Regions from separate parts of the Paenibacillus anseongensis genome, predicted to be linked through region 2. Evidence: riboswitches for the same ligand, from Rfam matches in the RefSeq annotation. Region 2 holds a riboswitch; each other region holds the start of a gene.

What was found. A riboswitch is a leader RNA that binds a small molecule or an ion and turns the genes downstream of it on or off. The one in region 2 is predicted to bind thiamine pyrophosphate.
Region 1: another riboswitch for thiamine pyrophosphate. It lies ahead of GON05_RS02540 (DUF561 domain-containing protein); the one in region 2 lies ahead of tenA (thiaminase II).
Region 3: another riboswitch for thiamine pyrophosphate. It lies ahead of GON05_RS27285 (ECF transporter S component); the one in region 2 lies ahead of tenA (thiaminase II).

Annotation. Positions count from the first base shown of each region.
Region 1 is NZ_WSEM01000004.1:104,860-109,061, reverse strand. It holds gene GON05_RS02555 (thiazole synthase) at 1-355, opposite strand, end outside; gene thiS (sulfur carrier protein ThiS) at 362-565, opposite strand; gene thiO (glycine oxidase ThiO) at 549-1,736, opposite strand; gene GON05_RS02540 (DUF561 domain-containing protein) at 1,720-2,367, opposite strand; TPP riboswitch at 2,511-2,609, opposite strand; gene GON05_RS02535 (bile acid:sodium symporter family protein) at 2,769-3,752, shown strand; gene GON05_RS02530 (hypothetical protein) at 3,920-4,202, shown strand, end outside.
Region 2 is NZ_WSEM01000016.1:594,199-598,400, reverse strand. It holds gene GON05_RS18980 (carbohydrate ABC transporter permease) at 1-494, shown strand, start outside; gene GON05_RS18975 (right-handed parallel beta-helix repeat-containing protein) at 550-2,538, shown strand; TPP riboswitch at 2,576-2,676, shown strand; gene tenA (thiaminase II) at 2,761-3,432, shown strand; gene GON05_RS18965 (DoxX family protein) at 3,567-3,908, shown strand; gene GON05_RS18960 (MarR family winged helix-turn-helix transcriptional regulator) at 3,998-4,202, shown strand, end outside.
Region 3 is NZ_WSEM01000023.1:201,808-206,009, forward strand. It holds gene GON05_RS40135 (ABC transporter ATP-binding protein) at 1-577, opposite strand, end outside; partial or broken gene GON05_RS40140 (ABC transporter ATP-binding protein) at 833-1,231, opposite strand; gene GON05_RS27285 (ECF transporter S component) at 1,315-1,911, opposite strand; TPP riboswitch at 2,016-2,125, opposite strand; gene GON05_RS27290 (methyl-accepting chemotaxis protein) at 2,179-3,624, opposite strand; gene GON05_RS27295 (DUF3105 domain-containing protein) at 3,822-4,202, shown strand, end outside.

The DNA of each region.
Region 1 (4,202 bases), on a different contig from region 2:
TCTCCGATGCTTTTAATGTTTCAACAGGGTCAGGCAGCAGCGTCATCTCATCGCCAATCACTTCTACCTTAATCATGTCGCAAAGCCCGGATGCCTTCGCCAATTTGGCGATGCGCACCGCTTCTTCCGCTGTTTTGGCCCCTGCCGTGTTCGGCAGCAGTGTGAAGTTCGACACATCCAGCATGGATAAGAAATTCGGCTGACTCGCCTCAAAAATATTCATCCTACGCACCGCAAACGTCAAAATCTGCGATTCGCTCACATCAACAGCCTGCTTCTGAATATCAAAATTCGGGAATTTGCCTGTGCCTAACAGCAGTCTTGAACGAAATTCATATGGTCCGATTTTTAACATGGTTAATTATCCCCCTCCAACAAAATGAACGATTTCGATTTTATGTCCTTCCGCTAACTCCGTTTTCACATGATCTTCTTTTTGTAAAATGTTCTGATTATGCTCGACAACGAGCATTTTCTCCTGCAGCTCAAAATGGGCAAGCAGCTCTTCAATCGTACGAATCGCATCCGGAACCTCGACGCTCTGGCCGTTAATGTGCAGCTTCAATACCGTGCAGCTCCTCTCCTTGTAGTCGCCCGCTTTCCAAGCGCTTGGACGTTCCCGACAGATCGGGGCAGAATGCATCCAAATTCGGCTGCAAGTTACTCGCGTCCTCGCCTGATACAAGCTGAGCGATGATCTTCCCCGTGATCGGGCTGAGCAAAATCCCGTTGCGATAATGCCCGCAGGCCGCAAATAAGCCCTCATACATCGGGACTTTGCCGATGTACGGCATGCCGTCTGGCGTCTGCGGACGCAGGCCTGACCAAGCCTTCTCCCACTCGGCTTCAACGATTGCGGGCATTAATTGCTTCGCTCGCTCCATCAGCTCGGCGAGCCCAGCTAGTGACACCTTGCGGTCGTAGCTATTCGGCACAACTGTCGCGCCGACGAGGAGTCGTCCTCCCGCTTTGGGGACAATATAGCACCCTGGCGTGAACAGGGTTTTCTGCAGCTCGCGCTTTTCGGCGAGAACCGAGAAGCACTCCCCCTTCACGGGATACACCGGTAGGTCGATCCCGCTGCCGACGAGGAGCTGGCCGCTCCATGTCCCGGCCGCCACAACAACGTGCTCGCTATACAGCGGCCCCTCGCTCGTCATGACGCCGATGACGCGATCGCGCTCCGTCAGCAGCCCTTGCACGTTGGCGAATTCCTGCAGCTTCGCCCCGAACACCCGCGCTGCCTGCGCGAATGCCGCCGCCAGCTGCGGCGCCTCCACCTGCCCATCCTCGGGCAGGTACAATGCTCCGCGCGTCGCTCGGCTCAGCGCGGGTTCGAGTGCTGCGGCTGCGGCTGCGCTCAGCCACTCCGCTCTTTCACCCGCTGTGCGCTGGAGTTTCTCCCTCGCGCGCAGCTCTTGCTCCTGAGCGTCGCTGAGCGCGACGTTCAGGAGCCCTTCACGGACGAGACCGATGTCGATGCCCGTGAGGCTCTTCAGTTCCCCGCTCAGTTCGGGGAACATCGCTCTGCTTTGCCGGGCCCACTGGAACAGGGGCCCGGTGTCCTCCATCTCGGACTGCGCTCCGAGCATGCCGGCTGCGGCAGCCGAGGCCTCCGTCCCTAACCTGCTGCGCTCCAGCAACGTGACGGACTGGCCTCGCTTCGCCAAGTGATAGGCGATCGATGCGCCTATCACGCCTCCGCCAACGATGATAACGTCACTCGTATGCTTCAAGTCTCTCACCTCTAGTTTCTTCTTGCTGCTGCAACTCTTGGATGTAAGCTTTTACGGTTTCCACGGGGTCATCCGCCTCCCAAATGCCGCTCATCACTGCGATGCCGGAAGCTCCTGCAGCCAGCACAGGCCTTACTCTTGCAGGTGTTATACCACCGATAGCGATGACTGGAATCGTTACCTGCCGGGCAACATTCCCCAGTTGTTCAAGCCCTCTTGGCTCAACCCCCAGCTTGGAATTCGTTGCGAAAATATGCCCATACAAGACATAATCCGCCCCTTCGCGCTCGCGTCTGACAGCTTCCTCCGTGCTATGTACAGAGACTCCTGTGCGATGCGCACTTTGATAGCTATCTCTTATCTCCAGCAGCTGCGGAGAGCTTTCGGGAAGGTGCAAACCGCCAAGTCCGGCTGCAGTTGCCATCCAGGGATAACCGTTGATACAAAGGGTTTGCGCGGGTAAACCTTGTTCCAACAAATACTGTACGCCCATAAAAACTTCATCCATCGGCTTATTTTTCTCACGGATATGAATGGCTGTGACATAAGGATGGATCCGGGTTGCAATCGCAGCCATCTCCTTCCATGCCAACTTGCCATTCGATATCACATGCAGCTCGCGCTCGGACATGGAAGCCCGCCTCCTCACTTTTTAAACCGATGTATCGATAGGCAGTGCAGCCTGGTGCGGCAATCAAGACGCAAAAAAACCACTTTTCCTAAGAAAAGTGGTTGTAGGTTGCCCGCATAATAAACATGCAAAAATGAGGCGCCAAAGTCCGGTTTCCACTTTCCTCCGCTGGTATGACCCAGTTCAGGTTCAAAGGGTTCAGATTGCTCTGTCTCAGCCTTGCGGCGCCCCTAGGGATACATTCGTATTCATTTGTTCATTATCATAACACGGTATCCAGTCGATGGAAATAAAAATTTCCAACCTATCTTATCCTAGTCACCCGAAGCTATAGCTCTTATAATAGGGAGAACGTAACTCTCGGCCTTTATTATCCATTGTCAGGAAGGATGAACACCCAGATGCTAGCTCAATTGAATCGCCAACTGGAAAAAATCTTGCCGCTCATCACACCTGTCAGCGTGCTTATCGGTGTTCTGCTCGGCAGTCATTTATCCGGCTTTACCTTCTTATCGCCTTGGCTGTTTGCCTTTATGACATTCTCAGGCAGCATCAGCTCCAGCTTCAAGGAATTTGTTAAAGTGATCGTCCAGCCCTTCCCTCTTATCGCTACCCTGCTAATTTTACATGTCGGTATGCCGCTGCTTGCGCTTGGACTCGGTCACGCCGTTTACAGCTCGGAACCGTTAACCATCACAGGACTCATTCTGGCTGCAGCCATTCCAACAGGGATTACAAGCTTCGTGTGGGTCGCCATTTATCGGGGAAACATCGTGCTGACCCTATCCATTATTCTCATGGATACCGTTCTTTCACCGTTTGTTGTGCCCTATACACTCTCTGCACTGGTCGGTACGAAAGTCCAGATGGACACTTTTGCCATGATGCAAGGTCTATTCTTCATGATCGTCGTCCCGTCTTTACTGGGCATGCTGCTTAATCAATGGACGAAAGGCAAAATCAAAGAGCAGTGGAGCGGCCGTCTAGGTCCTTTTTCGAAAATATGCATGGGCATCGTTGTCGCAATTAACAGCTCTGTTATCGCGCCATACTTGCGTGATTTTAATGCCAAACTGCTTGGTTTGGCCGGTTTTGTACTAGCCCTCGCTTCTCTCGGCTACATCCTGGGATGGATCGTCGCCAAGCTGATGAAGTGGGAGCAGGATGTCGTTGTGGCGCTTACATTTAACAGCGGGATGCGGAATATTAGCGCCGGCGCCGTGCTTGCTGTAGCGTACTTTCCGCCTCCGGTGGCGATTCCCGTTGTGCTCGGGATGCTGTTCCAGCAGTCGCTGGCGTCGTTATTCGGTTTTTTATTAAACAGAAAATACGCTTTGAAAAGCGATAGACCTAATCTAACTGTGAATCGAGCCAAACAAGTTTAATGGAGGAGCTGCCTGTGCAGCTTCTTTTTTGCATGCTCTTTTACACACTCAGCCATTTTTAAGCTAACATTTATCTCCTATTCAGCTTCCCTTCTCTTTTTTTTCATAATTGAGCCGTACAATGAAAATGAAATGGAAGATTATCGACAGGAGTGGTACATAGACATATGAAAATTAAAATGAAACAAATAGCCGGCTTATGCATCCTTCTTCCCGCTTTGCTCAGCGCTTGCGGCAACCAAGCTTCCCCTCAGCAAGCAGCGGCAAGTACAGCACAACCTCAAGCGAGCGCACAAGCTTCACCGGATGCGAAACAGCAGGGGCAGAACCGTCCCGCGATGAGTCAGGCGCAGAGACAGTTGTTCAGCACCTTCCAAACGCTGCTCATGATGGACAAAGCTGAAGGACTTGCGATTACTAAGGACCAAGCCCAAGTCATGCTGCCTGTTG
Region 2 (4,202 bases):
GCACAATGATGCTGCCATCCCAAATTACGATGATTCCAACGTATTTTATCTGGAAATCCCTCGGCGCGCTTGATACGTATTATCCGCTCATTGTGAGGAGCTTCCTTGGCGGGGCCTTTGGCATCTTCCTGCTGCACCAATTTTATAAAACACTCCCGAAGGAACTGTATGACGCGGCTTGGGTGGATGGGGCGAACCCTTGGAAAATTTTCTATAAGATCTATCTTCCGTTAGCCAAACCGGCCTTGTCCGCACTAGCTGTATTCACCTTCATCAGCGCTTGGAATAACACATTAGAACCGCTTATTTATTTGCAAAATAAACAGATGTTTACCCTGCCACTTGGGCTCCTTTTCCTGAAAAACGAAGTTCAAAACCGGATGACCCTGATCATGGCTGGTGCCGTCATCACCATTGTCCCTGTCCTTGTCGTATTTCTCTTTGCGCAAAAATATTTCGTTCAAGGCATCGCTTCAACTGGATTGAAAGGCTGACTTTACGGAACTCCAACAAATGGCCCGCATAGGGAAAAGGAGAGTGACTACAGCTATGTCTAAACAATCTAACCAATCGCATGAAATGGAAGAAGCGGCTACTCCGGTAGATGCAGAGGGAGCAGCAGAGAGGGAAGGACATAAGGAGCCATTAATTAGCCGCAGGAAATTGCTGGCTACGCTAGGGATAGGAGGAATTGCTGCTGTCTCCGGCGGATTATGGCAGGTAGCAGGTCAGTCTACCGCCTTTGCCAGCGACCAATCCGTTACAAGCTCTGTATATGGCATGGCGATTAAAAAACGAAAAACCGAGCTGCTTGAGATTCTGGACACGAAATTCTGCATCGCAGTTAAGTTGGAGGACCTGAGGGTCGAGCTCGAACCTGATCCTACGCTTGCTTATTACGTAACAAACGAGATGCAGGAGGGCTTTTTCCGTTATGACCCGAACGACACTACATCTGTAGATAACACGGGAACCGTACTTGTGTCTTCTAACGGCAAGCGGTTCAAACGAATCTACGGGGATACACTGATGGCTTCTTGGTTCGGCACCAAAGGAGATGGCGTAACGAATGACACGCTGTCTTTACAGACAGCGCTAAATACCGCGTCCGGCCACAAACTGTTTATTCCCAAGCAGCGGGCGGGCTATTATTTAACAGGCCAATTGTTCATTCCGAGTCAAATTGCGATTGAATTTGAGCCGGGGACCGTCATACAAGCAGTAGATACACTGAGCAAAGTAGGGCCTGTCTATGAACGATTGATCCGCATCAAAACCGTCAAAGACGTGTATATCAACGGAAACGGCTCAACGTTACGTATGAACAAGGCGGCGTATACGACAGGTGAACAAGCTCATATTTTTGACATCAGCGGTTCGGAGAATATTGTTATTGAGAATATCAACGCGAATGACAGCGGCGGAGATGGCTTTTATATCGGCTATTTCGAATCGACGGTCGGTTTCTGCCGGAATATTGTGCTCCGTAATTGCCGCGCGGATAATAACCGAAGACAAGGACTCTCTGTAATCTCCGTAGACGGTCTCACCGTGGAGGAATGCCGTTTCTCGGGCACGAAAGGAACAGCTCCGCAGAGTGGAGTCGATATTGAACCGAATGGCCAACTTGATTTGCTGAAAAATATTCGGTTCATCCAATGTGTGGCGGATGGAAATACAGGCCGGGGCTTCCTGGTCACTTTGTTGAAACCAACGGCTGCCAGTGAGCCCATCGATATCGTGTTTGATAAATGCAAAACGAAAGGGAATTCGTTTGGTTTCTCCATGAATTATGGTGGAGATGGCACGAAAGCCGTACAAGGTGAAATCAAACTGATTGATTGCATCGCGGAAAGTGAGCAGTACGCCGGATTCTCGGACTTATCTTTCTCGGCCGACGGCGCGAAGCGCTCCTATATTCGGTGCCGGGCGATAAACTGTAACACGGTTAACCAGCCGGAAGACCCTTATGGTTATGGCTCCTCGTTCATCCTCACAACGGTGCCGTCGCAGGTAAGAACCGCGATCGGAAACGCGGTTTATAGGGATTGCGAATCCGTAGATACGCGTCAGGTTCCGCTGATTAAGCGTGGATTCTCGTTAAAGAAAAATAACGCAGAATTGCTGCGGAACGTCTCCTATTTGGGCTGCTCCATCAAAGGCGGAGGCCAAAAGCTCTATGCCATAGACCCCTCAGCCGAGGATATCTATGCCGTCAAACAGCCGCTGCCTATTCAAGCGTATCCTTCTTCCGGATCCGTCACTTTTGATTACATAGGCTTCAAAATCACCAACGCTGGCGCATCCGCTGAGGTCACCTTGCTGCTGCCAACAGCGAAAGCCAGCGTCACGTACACATTTTTTGTGGAAGCTCCGTATCAGCTTAATTTGCAAACACAAACGGGGAAGACGATTCTGACACCCTTAGGGGGTAAGACCCTGATTGGAACCAACCTGCAAGGCAATTCTATCGTGCTGACGGGCCGCTCAGATGGACAGTGGGAGATTTCAGGCATGGTAGGGGATTGGCTGCAATAGCAGGTTGTGGTAAGATTTGACTTGACAATTGAATCGTATTGAACACTAGGGGTGCTGTTATAGCTGAGAAAGACGTTCGTCTTAACCCTTACACCTGATCTAGGTAATGCTAGCGAAGGGAAGTGGTTGTTTGTCGTTTGGGTACTGTCATAACGCGGCCGCTTTCTATCAGAAAGCGGTTTTTTTGTTTGACTACTAGATTAATTAAAAGGGGATAAGACAATGACTTTTTCTGAACGTTTATATGAGCGGCTGCAACCGGTATGGCGGAGAAACCACGCCCATTCGTTTGTTCAGGGAATGGGAGACGGCACGTTAGAATTGGAGAAATTTCGCTTTTATATGATTCAAGACTATGTGTATTTAAAAGATTACGCCAAACTGTTCGCGTTAGGAGCGGTCAAATCGGATGATTTGGCGGTTATGGGTAAGTTTGCTGCTCTGTTGGACTCCACATTGAATGAAGAAATGTCCCTTCACAGGGCATATGCCGCTCGCTTCGGGATCACGGAGGAGGAGTTGGAACAGGCCAAACCTTCCCCGATTACTTTGGCTTATACGCATTATATGCTGCATACGGCGCAAAACGGATCGTTAGCCGAGTTAACCGCGGCGCTCCTTCCTTGCATGTGGAGTTATTCAGAAATCGGCAAAGAGCTAAGTCGATTGCCCGGAGCGAGCGAACATTCCTATTATGGAGACTGGATTAAGATGTACAGCTCGGAAGAGTTCGGAGGGTTAGCGCAGTGGTGCATCGGGCTGCTCGATCAGCTCGCCGAAGGGAAGCCGGAAGCCGAACTCAATAGGCTGGAAGAGATTTTTCTGAACACGACGCGGTATGAATATATGTTCTGGGAAATGGCTTACCGGATGGAAAGCTGGCCTGATGACTAGAAATTCAAGGAGATTGCCACTTGGCAACTCCTTTTTTTGTTCTTTCAGGCAGTTCTAAAATTATGTCTTGACTAATATATATTCTAATTATAGAATAACTAACGTTATATAAATTATTCATAGGAGTGATTCACATGCATATTTTGTCCATCGTGCTTCAAATTATTTTAGGGATCGGGTTTCTGCTGTTTGGTTTCATGAAATTCGGCAGCAAACAGATGGTAGACGAGTTCAAGCGCTATCGGTTATCGTCGGGAATGAGGATTTTTACTGGTTTAGTAGAAGTGCTGTCGGCCGCTATCATTATTATCGGCATTTGGGTAAGTCCGTATGCCTTAATCGGTGCTATTCTTATGGCAATCACCATGTTTGTTGCGGCTCTTGTCCACTTGGTTCGCGTGAAAGATCCAGCTGGTAAAGCCATGATGCCCATCTTTCTTTTCATATTGGCCGTAATCGTCATTGTTTTGAACTGAAGCAAAGGACATTCGATTTTTTCTAATTGAAATTCCTGAGGAAGTCGAATATCCTTGTGTATAAGAAAGCAAGATAAGGTGGTTGGCGTATGACTGAACGCGATAAAGAGGGTATAGAGCTCGATTTAAGGCTTATACGCGTCATAAGAAAAATGGTAAAAGAGTTGTTTGGCAGCATGGAGCGAAGCATTGATAGCTTTGATCTCAGTATCGAAACGTTCCAGATTCTTGAGTTTCTTTACAATAAAGGTCCACATCCCATACAGAAAATTAGCGACACGTTCTCGATTCCAA
Region 3 (4,202 bases), on a different contig from region 2:
GCATGCGCAGCGTACCGCGTGCGTCGAGCCCGAAGGTGGGCTCATCGAGCAGCAGGATACGCGGGCTGCGGACCATCGCCGAAGCTACGCTTAAGCGGCGCTTCTGGCCCATCGAGAGCTGGAAGGGATGCCGCTTGCGCAGCGCGAGCAGATCGTACTGCCGCAGCAGCTCCTCCAGAGCAGCCTGCTGGGCGTCCTTCCCTCCCTCCGCCTCCGGCAGGGAGTAGAGCAGTTCCTCTTCCACCGAATTCGTCACGAACTGGAATTCGGGGTTTTGGAACACGAAACCGACTTGCTCCGCAAGCTGCTCGATTTTGCTGCCCTTCACGCCGTCGATCCAGCAGCTGCCCTTGGTCGGGATGAGCCGCATGATGGCGAGCAGGAGCGAGCTTTTGCCCGCACCGTTGGCACCGATGATCGCGATCCAGTCACCGGGATAGACGCTCAAGTTATCCACAGAGGTCTTGATCTGTCCGCCGCGAAGCCCGGTAAAATCGCGAAAGGACATGATCGGCTGCCGGTTCTCAGCATCAGCTTCGACTTCCGCGGGCAACTTGCTCCTGCTTAAGCGTTCCATGTTGAGTTCGTTCCAAACGCCCGGATACCAAATCCCGTAGTCCGCAAGCTGCTTTTTGTACCTATTGAATACGGCTTGTGGTGAACCATCAGCCAGAATCTCTCCTTCCGGAGAGATGACTATCAGACGGTCGATGAGATCGAGAATACCACCGATTTTATGCTCCACAATGACCAAGGTTTTGTCCGCGCTAATGGACCGGATCGTTTCCCAAACAAGCCCCGTGCCCTCCTCATCCAATAACGCCGTAGGCTCATCTAGAAAAAGCACTTCTGGCTCCAAAGCAAGGACGCTTGCAATCGCCAACCGCTGCTTCATTCCCTGCGACAATTGGTTGATTAAGGTGTGATCGTCTTCCAACTGCAAACCCACTAAGCTCAGATAATGCGCGATCCGTTCCGGCATTTCCTCACGGGGGATTTGCCTATTTTCCAATACGAAAGCAATTTCCTCATCCACATATGGCATGCAAAACTGAGCGTCCGGATCTTGAAACACGTACCCCCAGCGGCTTGGTGTGACAAGCTTATCCGCTTTCAGCGGAATCTCGATAATATCGGGGACGATCCCACTCAGCACTTGGAGCAGTGTCGATTTCCCGCAACCGCTTGGCCCGAGCAGCAGCACTTTTTCCCCCGGCATCACCGAAAAGGAAACCCCTTGAAATAACAGGGGAACCTCGTTACCCGGATATTTTAAGCGCAGATTGGTAACCCCAATGCCCTCGCTCATAGGCATTACCCGAGTACATCGTAATCGTTCTTTGAAACCGGTCGAACCAAGTTCAACACGCCAGTGCGAGCTAATGCTTTAGCCAAGTAATAGGCGAATACACCAGCTATAATGGCGGAGCCTGCAAGACGAAGCCCAATAAATAAGCAATAATTCCAGAATGTTAGCTGATCGATATAGCCATAATACTTATCTACAAGCAAAGAAAGCGCTGCGGATGCGAAGGACGCTAGAACGGTTACACCCACATTCGCCCGGCGATACAAGAAAAACGCGAAGACCAGCTCTGCGCCAAGCCCTTGAAGAATGCCATACGCAAGCGTCGATACTCCCCATGATCCTCCAAAAAGAGCCTCAATCGTCGCGGCTGCAACTTCAGCTAATAAGGCGACGCCTGGTTTACGAATAACGAGGAAAGCAAATGTAGCCGCCATGAACCACATGCCGTAGCTTAACTGCTCCGCGTGCAGACCGATCGGTTTTAGAAGATCATACATAGGTCCCCATATGCGATAAATCACCCCAAATACCGCCGCGATCACGATGGTGACCAAAATATCGGTCAATTTTAACCCTTTTGCTCCTGTTCCTTTTTGTGCCATTTCTTCTTCCCACTCCTTTTCCTGGATACCTTTTTTGTTAAAATGAGATAGGCGAACACGACAAAAAAAGCCTACCGGGATGCGGCAGGCATAAAATTAGTGCAGAAAGAGGCACTCCAATTCTCTACGCTGGCATTACCCAGATCAGATTAACGGTCAGTGGCATAGGGCCACTATCTCAGCCTGACTTCATCAAGCACCCGTGTTGCTATTCATTTGGCTTAACTGTAGCGGATTACTCGATATTTGGCAATGCCTTTGGAGAAATTATTTATCCATCAAAAGTTTTAAATCCAGTGTTAATCCATATAACTGGCGGATGCTGTCAACAATATCTTCCACCCGTTTCTGCTGTACTTCCGCGCTAGCAAGCACTTGCTGCACGGATGCGGCGGACTCTTCCGTTATCGCTGCCACGGATGTCATCTCCTCGGCCACCTTCTGGGAAGACAATTGCAACTGCTGGTTCATGCGCTGCAAATTCTCCGCTTGCTCCATGACCTCAGCTGTATTCGTGTTAATAACCTCGAATAACTGATCAACACTTTCCGCTGATTTTCTGCCCGATTCTACTGCCAGTTTGCCGATGGCGACCTTCTCAACTGCGGTCTCCACTTTCTGCTGAATGGAGCCTAGAATCTCCGAGATATCCGTTGAAGCTACATGAGCGTTCATTGCAAGCTTCCGAATCTCACCGGCAACTACGGCAAACCCTTTGCCATGTTCCCCGGCTCGAGCTGCCTCGATGGACGCATTGAGCGACAGAAGATTCGTTTGATTCGCGATATCGGCAATCGTTGTCACGATATTTCCGATTTTCACATTTTCTTCGTTCACTTCATTCATGATGCTCGACGTTTCCGTTACGATCACAGTAATATCCTTGATTTTATGCGTCAGATCTTCCATCTGGCTCTTGCCTTCATTCGTCATGCGGGCTGTATCCCGGGATCTGCTGCTCATCGTGTTCGATGCGGAAGAGGTCATCTCCACCGTCTCATTTACATCTTGGATAGCCGTTGTAATGTCTGTAATGGAAGTGGCTTGAGATTCAATGCCGATGGAAATTTCCTGAAAAGCCGCAACGACTTCTTCTGTGATTCTGCCTGTCACGGAGGCATTTTCATGAAGCGTATTACTGGAAGTTCCCAGCGCCTCTGTTGTCGTACGGACGCCTGCCAGAACCTCTTCTGTCTTCATCCGTGATACCTCGGACTCCCTAGCACTCTGGGCTACACGGCTTAATAATCGGAATCCTATCTGGCCTTGACCTATTAGCGTAATGATGATTAGAACATAAAAAGCATTGATAGCAATATAGTCAATTGGACCCGACAACGTGGAACAGAAATAGTTCAAATTAACGATTCCGATAACGCCATTAAGCAATAACGGCTTATAATCCATATACAAGGAGACCAGCGCTAAACTTAAATACAAGATAAGCATGCTGGACAAAGCGTGATTATGCGTCATGAAGAAATATGAAATCACATTAAGGCCTATGGCAATGATATATTTGGTGTAAGTGACCCCGATTTTCCTCCAGATCAGCAGCGTGCAAATGACCGCAATAGGCGCTCCAAAAGTCAGCAGCGTCATAACAACTCCCATGGATCTATAGGAAGCCCCCATTCCTAACACCAAACAAGCCCATAACAGCTTCACCATTAACCCGTTTCTTTTATGTAGTTCCAGCATTTGTGCTGTCATTTGGTCATCCCCCCTCTTTTCTATAAATTTTTCTACAAAAATAGACATTTACTTACATGATTCAACAATTGAAAGGGAAAATCCTCCTTTTTTTATGCCCAAAACGGGATCTTTACAAAGAATTTGACTTCTTGCCACTATCGAAACTACAATATGTAGTGTATGACGGATTATTAACGTAAAGGAGCTCATATCAAATGGATACTACCACCATGCAGAACGGGTCAAATCTTACTGCAATTTTGCTTTATATAGGGGCAGCACTCTTCATTTTGGCCGTCATTGGTTACGCGCTTGCCGCGAAGACGAACAAAGCGAACACGAGCAAGCTGAAAAAAGCCGAGAAGCAGGCTCTGCACAAAAAGCACAAGACTTGGATGCTGCTGTCTCATGCTCTTATCATTTTAGCGGTTTGCTCTTTAGGAACTTCTCTGATCCAGACCTCATCCAACAAATATAGCGTCGAAAAACTTAATTACAATGCGCCTATCGAAGTTACGACGGATAAGGATTACGGGCGCAATCATGATGAAGGTATGCTGACCTACGAGATGAAAATCCCAACTTCAGGCACGCAT